Regions from separate parts of the Streptomyces sp. NPDC055815 genome, predicted to be linked through region 1. Evidence: riboswitches for the same ligand, from Rfam matches in the RefSeq annotation. Region 1 holds a riboswitch; the other holds the start of a gene.
What was found. A riboswitch is a leader RNA that binds a small molecule or an ion and turns the genes downstream of it on or off. The one in region 1 is predicted to bind cobalamin.
Positions count from the first base shown of each region.

Region 2: it holds a riboswitch for cobalamin, as region 1 does, so the genes downstream of both, cobN (cobaltochelatase subunit CobN) here and ACWGN5_RS08555 (energy-coupling factor ABC transporter permease) in region 1, are expected to answer to the same signal.

Region 1 is NZ_JBSHDU010000008.1:97,287-104,654, reverse strand. Features, by position in the region: gene ACWGN5_RS08575 (oxidoreductase) at 1-580, opposite strand, end outside; gene ACWGN5_RS08570 (ATP-binding cassette domain-containing protein) at 679-1,668, opposite strand; gene cbiQ (cobalt ECF transporter T component CbiQ) at 1,665-2,414, opposite strand; gene ACWGN5_RS08560 (energy-coupling factor ABC transporter substrate-binding protein) at 2,420-2,944, opposite strand; gene ACWGN5_RS08555 (energy-coupling factor ABC transporter permease) at 2,941-3,639, opposite strand; cobalamin riboswitch at 3,669-3,874, opposite strand; gene ACWGN5_RS08550 (PTS-dependent dihydroxyacetone kinase phosphotransferase subunit DhaM) at 3,953-4,360, opposite strand; gene dhaL (dihydroxyacetone kinase subunit DhaL) at 4,357-4,977, opposite strand; gene dhaK (dihydroxyacetone kinase subunit DhaK) at 5,006-5,998, opposite strand; gene ACWGN5_RS08535 (three-helix bundle dimerization domain-containing protein) at 6,788-7,006, opposite strand; gene ACWGN5_RS08530 (hypothetical protein) at 7,269-7,368, shown strand, end outside.
Region 2 is NZ_JBSHDU010000115.1:13,428-20,795, reverse strand. Features, by position in the region: gene cobN (cobaltochelatase subunit CobN) at 1-2,368, opposite strand, end outside; cobalamin riboswitch at 2,409-2,551, opposite strand; gene ACWGN5_RS39210 (cobalamin biosynthesis protein CobG) at 2,625-3,947, shown strand; gene ACWGN5_RS39205 (precorrin-8X methylmutase) at 3,944-4,597, shown strand; gene ACWGN5_RS39200 (precorrin-2 C(20)-methyltransferase) at 4,594-6,087, shown strand; gene ACWGN5_RS39195 (PA14 domain-containing protein) at 6,196-7,368, shown strand, end outside.

The sequences.
Region 1 (7,368 bases):
GGACCCGGTTCTCGTACGAGCCGCCCCAGCGGTCGGTGCGCTGGTTGGTGGCGGCGGCGATGAACTCGTTGATGAGGTAGCCCTCGGAGCCCATCACCTCGACGCCGTCGTAGCCGGCCTCCTTGGCGAGCTCGGCGCAGCGCGCGTAGTCCTCGACGGTCTGCTCGACCTCGGCGTCGGTCAGCTCGTTCGGTACGAAGGGGCTGATGGGCGCCTTGATCGGGCTGGGGCCGACGAGGTCCCGGTGGTAGGCGTACCGGCCGAAGTGCAGGATCTGCATCGCGATGCGGCCGCCCTCGGCGTGCACGGCGTCGGTGATCAGCCGGTGCTCGGCGACCTCCTCGGGCGTGGTCAGCTTGGCCCCGCCGTCCCACGGGCGGCCGGCCTCGTTGGGCGCGATGCCGCCGGTGACGATGAGGCCGACGCCGCCCCGGGCGCGCTCGGCGTAGAAGGCGGCCATGCGCTCGAAGCCGTGCTCCGTCTCCTCAAGGCCGACGTGCATCGAGCCCATGATCACCCGGTTGGGCAGGGTGGTGAACCCGAGGTCGAGCGGGCTCAGCAGGTGCGGGTACGGGGTCATGGGGGGCGCCTCCTCGCGCAGGGGTCGTCGACCTCTGTTCTAGGCGACGCCGCGGACCTTCTGCAACTAGTTGCAGAAGAATCCGGGAGTGATATCTACTACTCGGTAGCCTGCGGGCTCCGCACGAGAGACGCCCCCGGGGCCCCGGCACCCGCGGTCCTGGCCTCCGCGGCCCCCGCCCCCGCCGCCCCCGCCCCCACGTTCTCCGCCTCCGCGATCCCGGCCCCAGCCGCCCCCGCCCCCGCCGTCCCGGCCCACGCGTCCAGGTCCTCCGGGGTCCGGGGCTCCGCCGCGTCCGCGCCGAGCAGCCCGTGGGCCCTCAGGAGGCGCGCCACCGAGGTGCCCCAGGGCCGCCGCAGCCGGGCCGCCGCCAGCAACTCGTCGTCCGCGAGGAGCTCGGCGACCGGGCCGGTGCGCAGACCGGCGGGGGAGAGCACCGCCGCCTCGTCGGCCCAGCGCAGCGCGAGGTCCACGTCGTGCGTCGCCATCACGACCGTCGTCCCGGCCGCCCGGAGCCGTTCGAGCGCGTCGAGCAGCCGCTCCTGCCCGTGCGGGTCGAGCCCGGCCGTCGGCTCGTCCATGATCAGCACCCGGGGGCGCATCGCGACGGCACCCGCGATCGCGGCCCGCTTCCGCTGCCCGTACGACAGCAGATGCGTCGGCCGGTCCTCCAGGGCCACGATGTCCAGCGCCTCCAGGGCCTCCCGCACCCGGAGCCGTACCTCCTCCTCCGGCAGCCCCAGGTTCGTCGGGCCGAACGACACGTCCTGGCCGACCGAGGCCGCGAACAGCTGGTCGTCCGGATCCTGCACGACCAGCTGCACCGTGGTCCGCAGCCGGGTCAGCCCCTTCCGGTCGTACGCCACCTCAGCCCCGTCCAGGAGCAGCGACCCGCTCCCGCACCGCAGCCCGCCGCTGAGCAGCCGCAGCAGCGTCGTCTTGCCGCTGCCGTTGCGGCCGAGGAGCGCGATCGCGCGCCCCTCCGCCACCGCGAAGTCCACGCCCGACAGGACCGCGGGCCCGTCCTCGTAGGCGAAACCCGCCTTCACCAGCTCCACGACGGGGGTCGTCGGCGTCGCAGACGTCACGGAAGGAACCTTTCCAGTACGAGGGTGACGGCGACGAGCCCCATGAGGAGCACGCCCGTCGCCGTGAGGAACCGCCGGGACACCGCGCAGACGGGCACCAGGACCCGCAGCGTCCCGTCGTAACCGCGCCCGGCGAGCCCCGACTGCAGGCGCTGCGCCCGGTCGAAGGCCCGGACGAAGGTCGTCGCGCCGAGCCCGGCGAGCGAACGCCAGGTCGCGGCCCGGGTGGTGTGCCCGAGCCGGGCCGCCTGCGCCTGCCGGATCTTCGTCAGCGAGTCGAGGAGCAGGAAGATGATCCGGTACATGACGAGCGCCACGTCCACCACGGGCGCCGGCACGCCCGCCCGGACGAGCCGGGGCAGCACGTCGGACACCGGCGTCGTGAACGCGAAGAGCAGCACCCCGAGCGAGGCCGAGGCGGTGCGGAGCAGCAGCTCGCCCGCGTGTACGGGGCCGTCGGGCGCGAGGGCCACGAGCCCCCGCGTACCGCCCACCTCGAAGAGCAGCGGTATCGCCCCCGTGACGCAGAAGCCGAGCGGGATGCGGAACGCCCGCCACAACTGACGGCCCGGCACGCCGGCCGGACCGAGCAGCACCGTGAGCGTGGCCGCCGCCACGAGCGGCGCGCCCGGCCACGGTGGCAGGCTCACCGCACACAGCGTCAGGCCGAAGCCGAGGAGCGCCTTCTCCACGGGATGACGGCGGCGCCAGCGGCTGCTGTGCGCCGCCGCGTCGATCGGCAGCATCGGCGCTACGCGTCCGATCCGCCGACGGGCGACGAACCGGCGCCGGACGCTCCGGCCTCAGGGGCGCCGGAGGCGGGTGCGGTCGTGGACCTCGCGGTGGCGGAGCTCGCCGTACCGGCACCCGCGGCACCGGACTTCGGCCCATCGCCGACAGCGGAACCGCCGTCCTCCGCCGCACCTTCCGTGCCTGCCGACTCCGCCGTACCGTCCGCCCCCGCCCCGGCTCTGGCCGCCGCCGCGCCCTGCCGGCGGCCGCGGCGCAGGCCGAAGTAGTACGCCAGGACGCCGGCGCCGAGCGCCGCCTGCAGGGCGAACAGCGCCGACTCGATCTCGCCGGACGGCGGCTCGTACAGCGGGCTGAACCACGGCTTGTAGTCCGGCTGGAGCTCTGTGATCGCGGTCTCGGCCTCGCCGTCGGAGCCGGTGAACGGCTGCTCCTTGTGGTCGCCGAGCCCGAGCGCCAGCGGCAGCACCGCGAGCGCGGCGACGGCGAGCAGCAGCAGCGCGTTGATCTTCGCGTTCCGGCTCATCGCGCCGCCGCCTCCTCGTGTCGCTCCGTCCGCGCCGCGCCGAGCACGCCGAGCCGGGTCAGGTCTCCCTTGCTGGACTGCGTGAGCAGCCGCATGACGAGCACCGTGAGCAGACCCTCGCTCACCGCGAGGGGGATCTGCGTCACGGCGAAGATCCCGCCGAACTTGGCGAGCGCGCCGGGCACCCCGCTGCCGGGGTCGGGGAACGCCAGGGCCAGCTGGACGCTGGTGACGCAGTACGTGGACAGGTCGGCGACGAACGCGCCGAAGAAGACGGCCACCATCAGCGGTGCGCCGAACCGCCGCAGCAGCCGGTACGTCCCGTACCCCGCCCACGGCCCGACGATCGCCATCGAGAAGGCGTTCGCGCCGAGCGTGGTCAGCCCGCCGTGCGCGAGCAGCAGGGCCTGGAAGAGCAGGGTGATGGTGCCGAGGACCGCCATGATCGGCGGTCGGAACAGGATCGCGCCCAGACCCGTACCGGTCGGATGGGAACAACTCCCGGTGACGGAGGGCAGCTTGAGCGCCGACAGGACGAACGTGAAGGCGCCGGACGCGCCGAGCAGCAGGGTGGACTCGGGGTTCGACCGCACCTCACGGGTCAGCGCGCGCACCCCGTGGACGACGAACGGCGCGGCCGCGACGCCCCAGGCGGCGGCGTGCGCAGGGGGCAGGTACCCCTCGGCTATATGCATGGTGGGTAGACCCTCTCCAGCACCTCGTGGATGGACAACGCACCCTGGCCGGTCTCCTGGCTGACGGTCATACGGCCCGACTCCGCCTTCCCACACCGCCGCGGTCTCCCACGACGGTCCAGTGGCTTCCCCGAGGTGTTCCCCGCGGGGGTGGAGCCGGACCTCCCGATCACAGTGGCGAGGGCCGCACCGGTACTGCACCGGTTTCCCGTACACCAAGGCCCTGCGACATTAGTGTGTTGACCTGCTCGATCACAACACGGTCGCCACCCGGCGCGGCCCCTCGGTCACTCCACGCACACGGCTTCGCGCCTCACTCCTTGCGGTAGGCGTACGCCTCCGAGGCAGCGGCGGCCACCGCGTCGAGGTCCCCTCCGGCGCTCGCCGTCACCAGCGCGGCGACCGCGCCCTCCACGAACGGCGCGTCCACCAGGCGGCAGCCCGCGGGCAGTTCGTCGCCCTCGGCGAGCAGCGCCTTCACCGTGAGGACCGCGCTGCCCAGGTCGACCAGGAGCGCCACGCCGGCCCCCCGGTCGACGGCCTCGGCCGCCGTGCGGATCAGCTCGGCACTCGTCCCGAGCCCACCGTCCGGAGCGCCGCCCGCGGGCAGGACGGGCGCAAGGTCGCCACCGCCGGCGAGGCCCCGGGCGAGTTCGGCGACGGCCGCCGCGACCGCCGCGCTGTGCGAGACGAGCACGATGCCGACGGGGGACGGGCTCACGCCACCCCCTCCGCCCCGGCCGTGTCGGCGAGCGCGGCGAACAGCAGCGCCGACGAGGTCGCGCCCGGATCCTGGTGCCCGATCGACCGCTCCCCGAGGTAACTGGCCCTGCCCTTGCGCGCCTGCAGGGGTACGGTCGCCAGGGCGCCCTCCTCGGCGGCGGCGCGGGCCGCCTCGTACGAGCTCCGCAGCCCCGCCACGGCCGGCACGAGCGCGTCCAGCATCGTCTTGTCGCCCATCTGGGCACCGCCCAGCTGCGACACGGCCGCCACACCGGCGTCGAGCGCCTCCGCCAGCCGCGCCCGGGTGACCTCGGCGTCCTCGCCCAGGGCCTTCCCGGCGCGCCGAAGGAGCGTCCCGTACAGGGGACCCGAAGCGCCGCCGACCGTCGAGATCAGCTGCCGTCCGGCGGCGGTGAGCACCGCGCCGGGACTGCCCGGCGGCTCCTTCTCAAGTGCCTCCGTCACGGCGGTGAACCCCCGCCTCAGATTCGCACCGTGGTCGGCGTCGCCGATCGCCGAGTCCAGCTCGGTGAGCCGGTCGGCCTCCCGGTCGACGTCCTCGGCCACCGCGGCCAGCCAGCGCACCAGGAACCCGGCGCCGAACGTCTCCGTCATGCCGTCACTCCCCATGACCATCCCCGTCTCACCGGCCCCAGCGCAGCGCGGGCGTCTGCACCGGAGCGTCCCACAGGCGCAGCAGCTCCTCGTCGACCTCGCACAGGGTCACCGAGCAGCCGGCCATGTCGAGCGAGGTCACATAGTTCCCGACGAGCGTCCGGGCCACCGGCACGTGCCGCTCGGCGAGCACCCGCTGCACCTCGGCGTTGAACCCGTACAACTCCAGGAGCGGGGTCGCTCCCATGCCGTTGACGAGGGCGATGACCGGCCCGGCCGGGCGCAGGTCCTCCACGACGGCGTCCACGGCGAAGTCGGCGATCTCCCGCGAGGTCATCATGGCCCGCCGCTCGCGGCCCGGCTCACCGTGGATGCCGATCCCCAACTCCAGCTCCCCCTCGGGGAGATCGAAGGTCGGGCTGCCCTTGGCGGGGGTGGTGCAGGCGCTCAGGGCCACCCCGAAGGACCGGGACCGCTCGTTGACGCGCCGGGCGATCGCCTCGACCCGCTCAAGGGGCAGTCCCTCCTCGGCGGCGGCCCCGGCGATCTTCTCCACGAACAAGGTGCCCCCGGTCCCGCGCCGCCCCGCCGTGTACAGGCTGTCCGTCACCGCCACGTCGTCGTCGACCAGGACCTTGGCGACCTGGATGCCCTCGTCCTCGGCGAGCTCCGCCGCCATCTCGAAGTTCAGCACGTCACCCGTGTAGTTCTTGACCACGAACAACACCCCGGCCCCGCTGTCGACGGCGGCCGCGGCCCGGACCATCTGATCGGGCACGGGCGACGTGAACACCTCGCCGGGACAAGCGGCCGCCAGCATCCCGGGCCCCACGAACCCCCCGTGCAAGGGCTCGTGCCCGGACCCACCGCCGGACACCAGCGCCACCTGCCCGGCCACGGGCGCGTCCCGCCGCACCACGACACGCCGCTCCACGTCCACGGTCAACTCGGGATGCGCCGCGGCCATCCCCCGCAGGGCATCGGCGACGACGGTCTCCGGAACGTTGATCAGCATCCTCACGGATACCTCCTAGTGAGATTAGCAGGCAAGCCACTGAGCAGGGTTTTTGCAGGTCAGAGCATGTGAGTCGAATTGTTGATCTTGGCGCTTCGGGGCGCCTGGGGGCGGTTCCGCGCGGTACTGATGCTGACTCAATGCTGACTTTCCTGATGGTCGGTCAGATTCGATCTGCATGAACGAGCTTTGCGAATGCGCATCATGGCGCAATTATCGCCGCGTGATCGCGAGCGCGCACCGGTGCGTCGTGAGGCGACCCGTGATCCGCTCGCCGTCCTTCGATGAGACGCGCGACCGGCTCGCCGCGCCGATGCGTGAGGAGTTCGCCGACGGTTCCGCGCCGCCGGGCGGCCCACCCGCAGTTTCCGCGCCCACGTGGAGCAGGAGTTGGGCGGCTGGATCCGACGCCCTGGCAAGGTCGACCGGGACGGCGGGACGCCGGGACGAGGGGGCTCGGGCATGGGGATCGGGGTGAGCCTGGACCGAGCCAAGCGCGGCTGTCGAGCACGTACTCGGCGGCGACTGGAGGATCACGGTCGCGCTGCACGTCTTGGTGATGCTGCCGACCCGGATCTGCCCCTCGGCCGCCGCTCGCGGCCCGTTCCCTACTCGGCGCTGTCGGCGGCTCCGAACCAGCGTCGTCCGGCCTGGCGGATCTCGGCGACCATGCCGGGGGAGCCGTGGTCGGTCGGCCCACCCCAGGCTCGCACGCAGCGTCCAGAGCTGCCCCGGCGCTGCTGGACTCGCATCCGCCGACTGGCGTCGACACGCCAAGGGGTTACATGTCAGGCGTCAGGTATTTCGCTCCGCCTGCTCGATAGCGGGCAGCAGGTCCTTGGCTCTTCGCTCCATCAAGACCGGTAGGTAGGTACGCACCCGCGCGTACCTGAGCTCTTCGTACGCCGTCTGTACTGATTTTTGTACTAGGTCGACGTCCAGCTGCGGGTGGGCCCTCACCAGCCGCTCGGTTACATGGCGGATGGCGAGGGCGTCCTCCTTCGATTCCGCCATCAGGCACCTCAGTCTTCGTGGGGGGGATCACCTCTCCTCAGTTTCGTGGAGCGGTCCTCAGCGGGGAAGTCGATCTTTCGCCGTGTGCGGCCGACTGGCGTACGCACCGGTTGGACCCTGCTGTCTCCTGTCCGGCGATCAGTGGCGACCTCGCACCGTGCGGCACGGAGATCGAGTCCGCAGATTTCCGATCGACTCCGCCCGGCTGGCGGCCAAGGTCCCGTCGTGCTTATCGGATCGGCGCGGGGGTCTGCGGCGGCTGATGCTCCCATCGGTCGTCCGGTACTCCGTCGTGCACGCCGCGTGCCTGGTCCTCGCCGTACCGCCCTCGCGCCTGCTGAGCGATCTCACCTCCGCGCACC
Region 2 (7,368 bases), on a different contig from region 1:
GGACGAAGCCGCCGTTCAGGGCGTGCACGGCGTGGGCGAGTTCGTCGGTGGTGGCGGCGAGCCGCGGCACGACCTGCTCGCAGGCGAAGCGCAGGACGGCCTGGACCTCGGAACCGTACGAGGTGGGGATGGCGGACACGTCCCAGCCGGCCGCCTCCATCGCCTCCACCAGCTCGCGGGCCTTCGCCTCCGCCTCGTCGGCGGTGGTGCGGGTCGCCGCCGACTCGTCCAGGCCGAGGGCCTCGCGCAGACCCGGCAGCGCCTGCGTACCGCCCCAGATCTGGCGGGCGCGCAGGATCGAGAGGACCAGGTTGACCCGGGCCTCGCCCTCCGGGGCGCCGCCGAGGACGTGCAGGCCGTCGCGGATCTGGGCGTCCTTGACCTCGCACAGCCAGCCGTCGACGTGCAGCAGGAAGTCGTCGAAGCCGTCGTCCTCCGGGCGCTCCTCCAGACCGAGGTCGTGGTCGAGCTTCGCGGCCTGGATCAGGGTCCAGATCTGGGCGCGGATGGCCGGGAGCTTCGCCGGGTCCATCGAGCTGATCTGGGCGTACTCGTCGAGCAGCTGCTCCAGGCGGGCGATGTCGCCGTACGAGTCGGCGCGGGCCATCGGCGGCACCAGGTGGTCGACGAGGGTCGCGTGGACGCGCCGCTTGGCCTGGGTGCCCTCGCCCGGGTCGTTGACGAGGAACGGGTAGATCAGCGGGATGTCGCCGAGGGCCGCGTCGGGGCCGCAGGCGGCGGACAGGCCGGCGTTCTTGCCGGGCAGCCACTCCAGGTTGCCGTGCTTGCCCAGGTGGACCATGGCGTCGGCGCCGAAGCCGCCGTCCTCGGCGCGGGCGGCGATCCAGCGGTAGGCGGCCAGGTAGTGGTGGGACGGCGGGAGATCGGGGTCGTGGTAGATCGCGATCGGGTTCTCGCCGAAGCCGCGCGGCGGCTGGATGAGGACCAGGAGGTTCCCGCGCCGCAGGGCGGCGAGGACGATATCGCCCTCCGGGTTGCGGGAGCGGTCGAGGAACATCTCGCCGGGCGCCGGGCCCCAGTGCTCCTCCACCTGCTCGCGGAGCTCGGCGGGCAGCGTCGCGTACCAGCGCTTGTAGTCGGCGGCCGGGATGCGGACCGGGTTCTTCGCGAGCTGCTCCTCGGTCAGCCAGTCCTGGTCGTGGCCGCCCGCCTCGATGAGGGCGTAGATCAGCTCGTCGCCGTCGCCGGAGACGAGACCGGGGATGTCCTCGACGGGCCCGAAGTCGTAGCCCTCCTCCCGCAGCCTGCGCAGGAGGGCGACGGCGGAGGCGGGGGTGTCGAGGCCGACCGCGTTGCCGATGCGGGAGTGCTTCGTCGGGTACGCGGAGAGGACGAGCGCCAGCTTCTTCTCGGCGTTCGGGATGTGGCGCAGCCGGGCGTGCCGGACGGCGATGCCGGCGACGCGGGCCGCGCGCTCGGCGTCGGCGACGTACGCGGGCAGACCGTCCGCGTCGATCTCCTTGAAGGAGAACGGGACGGTGATGAGGCGGCCGTCGAACTCGGGCACGGCGACCTGGCTGGCCGCGTCGAGCGGGGACAGGCCCTCGTCGTTCTCCTCCCACGCGGCCCGCGAGCCGGTCAGGCACAGGGCCTGGAGGATCGGCACGTCGAGCGCGGCGAGCGCGCCCGCGTCCCAGGCCTCCTCGTCGCCGCCGGCCTGCGCCTCGGCGGGCTTGGTGCCGCCGGCCGCGAGGACGGTCGTGACGATCGCGTCGGCCGTGCGCAGCGTCTCGACGAGCTCCGCCTCGGGGGCGCGCAGGGACGCCACGTACAGCGGGAGGGCCCGCGCGCCGGCGTCCTCGATCGCCCCGCACAGGGCGTCGACGAAGGCGGTGTTCCCGCTCATGTGGTGGGCGCGGTAGTAGAGCACGGCGACGGTCGGGCCGGTCTCGTTGCGTGCGGTGCGCTCCAGCGGGCCCCAGGTGGGGGCGGCGGCCGGGGCCTCGAAGCCGTGGCCGGTGAGCAGGACGGTGTCGGAGAGGAAGCGGGCCAGCTGCTCCAGGTTGGCGGGGCCGCCGTGCGCCAGATAGGCGTGCGCCTCGGTGGCGACGCCGACCGGGACGGTGGAGGCCTCCATCAGCTGGGCGTCGGGGGCCTGTTCGCCGCTGAGCACGACGACCGGCTTTCCGGCGGCGCGGATCGCGTCGAGCCCCTCCTGCCAGGAGCGCAGCCCGCCGAGGAGCCGGACGACGACCAGGTCGACGCCGTCGAGGAGGGCCGGGAGGTCGGCGAGGGGGAGGCGGGAGGGGTTGGCGAAGCGGTACTCGACCGCTCCCTCGGCCTGGGCGGCGTTGGCCGCGCGGGCGCTGAGCAGGTCGGTGTCGGAGTGCGACAGCAGCAGGAGCATGGCGAGCTCAGGCCCTTCCTCGGGGTTGTCCGCGCCCCGGGTGGTCGTATGGACGGCGGGAGTTCCTGACTCACCCGTGTCCCCTCGTGGGGTACGGGCTCACAGTGGCGGGACCGCGCCGGATTCTCACCGGGCTTCCTCCCCGGGGTCCTGGGACCCCATGCCGATCTGCATCCTAGATCGTGCCGTCTCCGGGCCGGAGAAAGCGGGAGAGTCGGCCGGATCACACTCGGTGGCCGCCCGGTTCCCCGTGGGTATGCTCGCCGCCATGCCGCCCACCCCAGCCCCGACGCCCGAACCGGGCGAAGCTCGCATACGGGACCGTGGCGACGCCTGCCCCGGGGCGCTGCGCCTGCACCCCGCCGACGACGGACGCCTGGCCCGACTGCGCCTGCCCGCAGGCCGTCTGACGGCACATCAGGCGGAGGTGCTGGCCCGCGCCGCCGAGAGCCTCGGCGACGGACGGATCAGCATCACCTCGCGCGGCAACGCCGAGCTGCGCGGCCTCGCCGGGGACTGCGGGGCGGACCTCGCGGCCCTCCTGGCCGAGGCGGGCCTGCTGCCCTCCCCCACCCACGAGCGCGTCCGCAACATCGTGGCCTCGCCGGCCGCCGGGCTCGACGGACTCGGCCACGGCGCCGTCCAGTTGTGGGCCCGCGCGCTGGACGCCCTCCTCTGCGCCACCCCCGCGGCGGCGGCCCTCTCGGGCCGCTTCCTCTTCGTCCTCGACGACGGCCGCGGGGACGTGGCCGGCCTCGGCGGCGATGTGACCTTGATCGCAGTGGACGGGGAGACCCCGGCGCCCGCCGGGCACCCGGCGGTCGCGGTCGACGCCGAAACCCCCGCGGTCGCGCACCCGGCCGGGGCCGCCGACGCGCTCCTGCACGTCGGGGGCCAGGTCCTCCGGGTCGCGGGCGCCGACGCGGCCCGCGCCGCGCTCGCCGCCGCCGAGGCCTTCCTGGAGGCCGCCCGCACGGCCGGTACCGGCGCCTGGCGGGTCCGCGAACTGCCCCCGGGGCACCCGCTCGACCTGGTGGGCGCGCTGGCCGGGGCCGGCGTGACGGCGGAGCCCGTACCCGTGTCCGTACCGCCGCTCCCCGCGTCCCCGCCGCCCGCGCCCGGGCCCCTCGGCGACCGCGCCCTGCACGTCCTCGCCCCGCTCGGCCGGCTCACCGCCGCCCAGCTGCGGGCCCTGGCGGACGGCGCCGACGACCTGCGGCTCACGCCCTGGCGCGGAGTGGTCGTCGTCGGGGACCCCGCAGGACTCCCCGCCCTCGCGTCGTACGGCCTGATCACCCGGCCCGACCTGCCCGCCGTCGGGGTCAGCGCCTGCACCGGACGCCCCGGCTGCGCCAAGTCCCTCGCCGACGTACGGACGGACGCCGGCCTCGTCCGCCGCGGGGGCCTGCCCGTCCACTACTCGGGGTGCGAGCGCCGCTGCGGCCACCCGCACGGCATCTGGGTCGACGTCCTCGCCACCGGCGACGACACCTACCTGGTGGACGGCGTCCCCACCCCCCGTACCGCCCTGCCCGAAGCAGTGACCACGGCCCGCAGCCTGCCGACCCACACGAGATGAGCGAGAGCACCAGGATGTTCGACTACGAGAAGGACGGGACGGAGATCTACCGCCGGTCCTTTGCCACGATCCGCGCCGAGGCGGACCTCGCGGGCCTGCCCGCCGACGTCGCCCAGGTGGCCGTCCGGATGATCCACGCGTGCGGGATGACCGACCTCGTGCAGGACATCGCCTACTCGCCGCAGGTCGTCGCGAACGCCCGCGCCGCCCTCCGGGCCGGCGCGCCCATCCTCTGCGACGCGCAGATGGTCGCCAGCGGTGTCACCCGCAAGCGGCTGCCCGCCGACAACGAGGTGCTCTGCGCGCTCTCCGACCCGGCCGTCCCCGGCCTCGCCGCCGAGCTCGGCACCACCCGCTCGGCCGCCGCCCTCGAACTGTGGCGGGACCGCCTCGAAGGCTCCGTCGTCGCCATCGGCAACGCGCCGACCGCCCTCTTCCACCTCCTGGAGATGGTCGCGAAGGGCGCGGGCAGGCCCGCCGCCGTCCTCGGCATCCCCGTCGGCTTCATCGGCGCCGCCGAGTCCAAGGACGCCCTGGCCGAGAACACCCTCGGCCTCGACTACCTGGTCGTACGGGGCCGGCGCGGCGGCAGCGCGATGACGGCCGCCGCGATCAACGCCCTCGCCCACGAAGCGGAGATCCAGGCATGACGACCGTGACCGGAAAGCTGTACGGGGTCGGCCTCGGCCCCGGCGACCCGAACCTGATGACGGTCGCCGCCGTGAAGGCCATCGCCTCCGCCGACGTCATCGCCTACCACTCGGCCCGCCACGGCCGCTCCATAGCGCGCTCCATCGCCGCCGAGCACATCCGCGAGGACCACATCGAGGAGCGGCTGATGTACCCGCTCACGGTGGAGACCACGGACCACCCGGGCGGCTACCGGGGCGCCCTGAACGACTTCTACGAGGAGGCCTCGGCCCGCCTCGCCGCCCACCTGGACGCCGGGCGGACCGTCGCCGTCCTCGCCGAGGGCGACCCGCTGTTCTACGGCTCGTACCAGCACATGCACAAGCGGCTCGCGGACCGCTACGACACGACCGTCATCCCCGGCGTGACCTCGGTCAGCGCCGCCGCCGCCCGGCTCGGCGAGCCGCTGTGCGAGGCGGAGGAGGTCCTCACGATCATCCCCGGCACCCTGCCGGAGGACGAGCTGACGGCCCGTCTGGCGGGCACGGACTCGGCGGTCGTGATGAAGCTGGGCCGCACGTTCCCGACGGTGAGGCGGGCCCTGGAGCGGGCCGGCCGCCTGGAGGACGCGCGGTACGTGGAGCGGGCGTTCATGTCGGGCGAGCGCACGGAGAAGCTCACGGACGTGGACCCGTCCTCGGTCCCGTACTTCTCGGTCGCCGTCCTCCCCTCCCGTGTCGACCAGGAGCCTCCCGTACGGGAGACGGGCGAGGTCACCGTCGTCGGCACCGGCCCGGCCGGGGCACCCTGGCTCACCCCCGAGTCGCGCGGCGCGCTCGTCAACGCCGACGTCCTCGTCGGCTACACCACCTACCTCGACCGGGTCCCCGTCCTCCGCCCCGGCCAGATCCGGCACGGCTCCGACAACAAGGTCGAGTCCGAGCGCGCCGAGTTCGCCCTCGACCTGGCCCGGCGCGGCCGGAAGGTCGCGGTGGTCTCCGGCGGCGACCCGGGCGTCTTCGCCATGGCGACGGCGGTCCTGGAGGTCGCCTGCGAACCGGAGTACGCGGACGTGCCCGTACGGGTCCTCCCGGGGGTGACCGCGGCGAACGCGGCGGCCGCCGCGGCGGGCGCCCCCCTCGGCCACGACTACGCCACGATCTCCCTCTCCGACCGGCTCAAGCCCTGGGACGCCATCGAGGCCCGGCTCCGCGCGGCCGCGTCCGCCGACCTCGTCATCGCCCTCTACAACCCGGGCTCCAAGTCCCGCACCCACCAGGTGGCCGCCGCCCGCGACCTCCTCCTCGAACTCCGCGCCCCGGAAACCCCGGTCGTCGTCGCCCGCGACGTCGGCGGCCCGGAGCAGTCGGTCCGGATCCTGACCCTGAAGGCCCTGGACCCGACGGAGGTCGACATGCGCACCCTCCTCCTGATCGGCTCCTCGCAGACGCGGGCGGTCGAACGGGGCGACGGGCGCACGATCGCGTGGACGCCGCGGCGTTACGGCTGACATCGGGGGTGGGTGCGAGGGCAACCCCGCACCCACCTCACGAGTCACACAAGCGTTCCCCCGTTTCACATGCCGCACATAGGTCCGGAAAGGGCCCGCCCCCCTGTGATGACTCGTACCCGGCTGAGCGCCCTGGCCGTCACGGCCGCCCTCGCCGCCTCCGGCGGTCTGCTCACCGCCACCCCGGCCGCCGCGGCCGTCACCTGCACGTCCCCGGTGTGGAAGGCGGAGTACTTCGCCAACACCACCCTCACCGGCACGCCGAAGCTGACCACCTGCGACAACGCGATCTCCGAGAACTACGGCCTCGGTGACCCGCCCGGAGTCACCCTGCCCAAGGACAACTTCTCCGTCCGCTGGTCGGTGACACGGGACTTCGGCTCGGGCGGCCCGTTCATCTTCGCCGCCGAGGCCCAGGACGGAATCCGCGTCACCCTCGACGGCGTCCGGAAGATCGACCTCTGGAAGAACGTCACCACCACCCAGAAGAAGACGGTCGGCCTCGCCGTCCCGGCCGGGCGGCACAGCATCGTCGTGTCCTACGCGACGTGGACGGGCGCGGCCAACGTCAAGTTCACCTACACGCCGGTCACTTCGGCGACCTACGACAAGGTCCGCCCGCTGGCGCCGACCGGTGTCGGCGCCTGGTACGACTGGTCGGGCGACCTGAAGACCAGAGTGAACTGGGCCCCGAACAAGGAGATGGACCTCGCCGGATACAGCGTGTACCGACGGCTGAGCACGTCGACCACCTGGAGCCGGATCAGCGGCACAGCCCCTCTGACCGGCAGGACGTACGCCGACATCCCGCCGCCCACCGGCCAGACATACGTCTACGAGGTACGGGCCCGGGACAAGGCGGGCAACGAGTCGGTCGGCAGCTCCGACCAGCAGATCACCTCCGTCGACCGGACCGGACCGGCCGCCCCGACCGGCCTCGTCGTCGACACCGGCGCCCTGACCAACGCACTCAGCTGGCAGGCGGTGCCCGACGCGGTCCGCTACGACGTGGAGGCGGCCGACCAGGCGACGGGCCCGTACACCCTGCTCACCCCGGCCATCAAGCCCTCCTACCAGGACACGACGAGCGCCTTCGGCGTCCCGCGGTACTACCGCGTCCGGGCCTACGACGCGGCCGGCAACCCGTCGGCGTACTCCGGCACCGCGAGCGGTGACAGGGTCGACAGGACCCCGCCGCCGCCCCCGACCGGCCTGAACTCCTACGTCGAGATCAGCGCGACCACCGTCTACTGGGAAGCACCCGACAACTTCGACATCGAC